DNA from 2 places in the Streptomyces sp. NPDC051452 genome. Region 2 is predicted to be linked to the other one. Evidence: riboswitches for the same ligand, from Rfam matches in the RefSeq annotation. Region 2 holds a riboswitch; the other holds the start of a gene.
The links. Region 2 has a riboswitch for thiamine pyrophosphate ahead of thiC (phosphomethylpyrimidine synthase ThiC). Riboswitches for the same ligand answer to the same signal wherever they lie in the genome.
Positions count from the first base shown of each region.

Region 1: another riboswitch for thiamine pyrophosphate. It lies ahead of ACIBA9_RS03480 (purine-cytosine permease family protein); the one in region 2 lies ahead of thiC (phosphomethylpyrimidine synthase ThiC).

Region 1 is NZ_JBITEB010000001.1:869,525-871,717, forward strand. Features, by position in the region: gene ACIBA9_RS03480 (purine-cytosine permease family protein) at 1-1,092, opposite strand, end outside; TPP riboswitch at 1,082-1,177, opposite strand; gene ACIBA9_RS03485 (alanine--tRNA ligase-related protein) at 1,322-2,193, opposite strand, start outside.
Region 2 is NZ_JBITEB010000022.1:27,620-29,812, reverse strand. Features, by position in the region: gene thiC (phosphomethylpyrimidine synthase ThiC) at 1-957, opposite strand, end outside; TPP riboswitch at 950-1,127, opposite strand; gene ACIBA9_RS34680 (YibE/F family protein) at 1,208-2,193, shown strand, end outside.

The sequences.
Region 1 (2,193 bases), on a different contig from region 2:
GTTCTGGAAGCGGGCGGTGGTGTCGGCCGCGTGCATCCACAGCACGAGCGGAAAACCGAGGGCCGCGGCGAGCGCGGCCGCGACCGGCCGGGGCAGTCGCACCCCCATGGTCTGCAGCGCCAGCGATCCGCTGTAATCGTTCATGGCGTTGCTGCACAGCGCCGCGAGAGCGATCGTGAGGAGCCCGAACGCGCCGAGCGCGCCACCGCCGAGCAGTGTGTCGACGCCGCGGGCGGTCTGGTCGGTGAACTGCGCGGCTCCCCACAGGCCGAGCGCCTGCACCGCCACGAAGGACACGCTGACACCCAGCAGGGTGTACCAGAACATCCGCGCACGGGACGCCGTCCGGGGCAGATAGCGGCTGAAGTCGCTGGCGTACGGGGCCCACGACAGGGCGAGGCTCAGCGCGATGGTGCAGGTCAGGACGAAGGCGCCCGCCCGGTCGGCGCCGTGCACGGTCGCGGCCGTCGCGGGGTGGGTGCCGTGCAGGAGCTTCACCGCCAGGCCGGCGAGCGAGGCGGCGAGCGCGAACGTCATCACCGTCTGCAACCGGTGGATCGCCTCGTACCCGAGCACGCCCAGCGCCCCCTGGGCCGCCAGCATCACCAGGACACCCGCCCAGAACGGCCAGCCGCACAACTGGGCCAGCGCCTCCCCGCCGAACAGGCCGATCAGCGCGTCCCAGGCGATGGAGGACAGCCACTGCAGAGCGCCCGGCAGGGCGACGGCCCGCCCGAAGGCCAGCCGGGCGAGCGGCAGTTGACCTGCCCCGGTCTGGCTGCCCCAGGTCCCCAGGTAGGCGGTGGGCGCCGCGCCGAGCAGCGTGCCGAGCACCACGGCGACGAACGCGGTGGCGAAGTCCAGGCCGAGCGCCGCGCCGACGGTGCCGGTGAACACGCCCGTCATGGTCAGGTTGGGGGCGAACCATACGGTGAACAGCCGGCGGGGGCTGCCGTAGCGCGCGTCCTCGGGCACCGGGGTGATGCCCCGCGCCTCCACCCGCAGATCCCCGGGAGCCGTCGGCATCCGCCCCTCGAAGACCCGCTGCGACGCGGCGACGGCCGCCTTCTCATGGGCATACGGCAACGACATGCGACATCCCTCCGCCAGTCCTAACTGGTTCAGGTTCGACGGGTGTGATCTCAGCCCCCGTGCGGGGGCACCCCGTGTCCAGGTACGGCGGCCAGAATAGCCCCCCACCGGTGGCCGATACCCCCCGGGCGGGGGAGCGAGCGGGGGCCGAGGCGGTCCGACCCCGCCCCCACCGCCCGACCGGCCCACCGGAGGGACGCCGCGCGGCATCCCTCCGGCGGCACCCCTGTCAGCTTCCCCCCAGGTCCGGCCGCAGGCCGGTCACCAGCTCGCGGGGCAGGCCGTGGGTGTCATGGAGGTGGTGGAAGTCCTCCTCACGCAGCGGACCCCGGAACCGGGGCCGGGCGAGGACCTTCCGGCCCCGCTCCAGCAGTCGCCCGAACCGGCGTTCCTCCTCCAGCAACAACCGGCGTACGTCGCCGGGTTCGCCGCTCTGCCGGAAGTGGTCCAGGGTGTGCGACACCAGCTCCAGCGGCAGGTCTCCCAGGCTGCGCGAGGGGTCGTCCCGCCACAGCACGGTGAGCACCCGGCGCACCAGGCGGCGCAGTACGTAGCCCTGCCCGGTGGCGGCCGGGCGCACCCGGTCGCCGATCACCACGACGGCCGAGCGCAGATGGTCGTAGACCAGGCGGAGCGAGGGCTCGTCCAGGGGCCACAGGTCCGGCACAAGGCGGCGCCAGGGGTCGAAGACGTCGCACTCGAACACCGACGACCTGCCCTGGAGAAGCGAGGCCAGCCGCTCCAGGCCGAGCCCGGTGTCGACGTTGCGCCGGGGAAGCGGCACGAGGGAGCCGTCCTCGAGCCGGCGGTAGCGCATCATCACGTGGTTCCACACCTCCACCCAGCGCTCGTCGCGGGTCGGCGTCGACCGGGGCGGGGTGTCACCGCTCCACAGGAAGATCTCCGAGTCGGGCCCGCACGGGCCGACCGGCCCGTTGGACCACCAGTTGGCGTCCACGGTCGGTTCCACGGGGACGCCGAGCTCCTGCCACACCCGCAGGGAGTCGGTGTCCGGCCCGGTCCGGTCGTCACCGCCGTGCACGGTGGCGTGCAGCAGCCCGGGATCGATCCCCAGCCCCTCGGTGAGCAGTCCGTAGCCCC
Region 2 (2,193 bases):
CGAGCCGCCGCGCGAGACGATGCCCGTCTTGCGGTTGGCCGTCAGCGGTACGTAGGCGAGGCGCACGCCGGCGTGGACGGTCATGTAGTCCACGCCCTGCTCGGCCTGCTCGATGACGGTGTCCTTGTAGATCTCCCAGGTCAGCTCCTCGGCCCGGCCGTCGACCTTCTCCAGGGCCTGGTAGAGCGGCACCGTGCCGATGGGGACGGGGGAGTTGCGCAGCACCCACTCCCGGGTCGTGTGAATGTTGCGGCCGGTGGAGAGGTCCATGACCGTGTCGGCGCCCCAGCGGGTGGCCCAGGTCATCTTCTCGACCTCCTCCTCGATGGAGGAGGTCACCGCGGAGTTGCCGATGTTGGCGTTCACCTTCACCAGGAACCGCTTGCCGATGATCATCGGCTCGATCTCGGGATGGTTGACGTTGGCCGGCAGCACCGCACGACCTGCGGCGATCTCCTCACGGACCACTTCCGGCGCCACGTTCTCCCGGATGGCCACATACTCCATCTCCGGCGTGATCTCGCCCCTTAGCGCATAGGCGAGTTGGGTCACCGCCGTGCCGGCCCGGCCCCGGCGCGGCTGACGCGCGCGGCCGGGGAACACCGCGTCCAGGTTTCGCAGGCCGCCGCGCGGTGAGGTGTGCTTGATTCCGTCGTCCTCGGGACGGACGGGCCGGCCCGCGTACTCCTCGGTGTCGCCGCGAGTGATGATCCAGTTCTCCCGCAAGGGGGCCAAGCCCCTGCGGACATCGGTGTCCACGAGCGGATCGGTGTACGGGCCCGAGGTGTCGTACAACGTGACCGACTGCCCGTTGGTGAGGTGCACCTGACGGACCGGCACGCGCAGGTCGGGACGCGAGCCCTCGACATACGCCTTGTGCCAGCCGATGGACGTTCCGGCCTCCTCGGACTTTTCGTCCTGGACGGAGACAGGCGTGCGTGCGTCCTTGTTGGTCATGAGACCTACTCCCTACGCCGGCATTACCCGGTAACAGGTTCGGCGGTCGACGCAGCGGTGTCCGTCTGACGACGCTTCCCGCGGAACGTCGTTCGTTCCACGTGAAACATCGCGTGTACGGAGGTCAGCGCCCTCTCAGCCCGGTGCTCCGAGCTCCCGCGTGTGCAAAGGTGCCTCCACGCTAGCGTCATGTGTGGTGCGGTGAACAGTGGGCCCCGGCCCTTCTTGCGATGATCGGGTGGTGACCAGAATGGAGCAGTACCCCTACCAGCCACCCGAGCCGCGCCGCCGCGGCGCCTCGGGGCCGGCCGGTGCGTACGACGGTGAACGCGGTCACGCGGGCCACGGTTCCCCCGGCGACAACGGACAAGGGCATGGCTCCGGCGACGGCAGCACGCACGAGCACGGTTCCGGCGACGGCAGCAGGCAGGAGCTTGGCTCCGGCGGCGGCCAGAGGAGTGGGCACTCACACGGCCACAGTCACAGCCATGGGCCCGCCGCGCCCGTCTCCAAGCATCTGCGCAAGGTCATCGCCGCGATCCTGGTGCCGTTCACCGCGGCGGTCCTGGTCGGTCTGGTGGTGCTCTGGCCCGGGGGAGCGCCGTCCCACAAGCGCACGGGCGTCGGTTTCGACCGCCAGACCCAGCAGGCGACGGTCACCAAAGTCGTCGAGGTGAGCTGCAAGTCGGTGAACGCCTCCGGCGGGACGACCACCGGTGACCCCACCGCCGTTCAGGGCGATCCGGCGGCACGGAAAGCGGGCGGCACCTGCAAGAGGGCGACCGTCCGGGTCGACACCGGCAAGGACAAGGGCCGTACGTTCACCGAGATCGTGCAGCCCGACCAGCCGCGGCAGTTGCACCAGGGCGAGCAGGTCGTGGTCGCCTACGAGCCCTCGGCGCCACGGGAGTTGCAGTATTCGGTGACCGATGTGAACCGGAAGTTCCCCATGGCGCTGCTCGCGGGGATCTTCGCGGTCGCGGTCGTCGTGGTCGGGCGGCTGCGGGGACTGATGGCGTTGATCGCGCTGGCCGTGAGCTTTCTGGTGCTGACCCTGTTCATCCTGCCCGCGATCCTTCAGGGGGCGAATCCGCTGCTGGTGGCCGTCGTCGGGGCGAGTGCGATCATGCTCATCGCGCTCTACATGTGCCACGGGCTGTCGGCCCGCACCTCGGTCGCGGTGCTCGGCACACTGGCCTCCCTCCTACTGATCGGCTTCCTCGGCTCGGAGTTCAT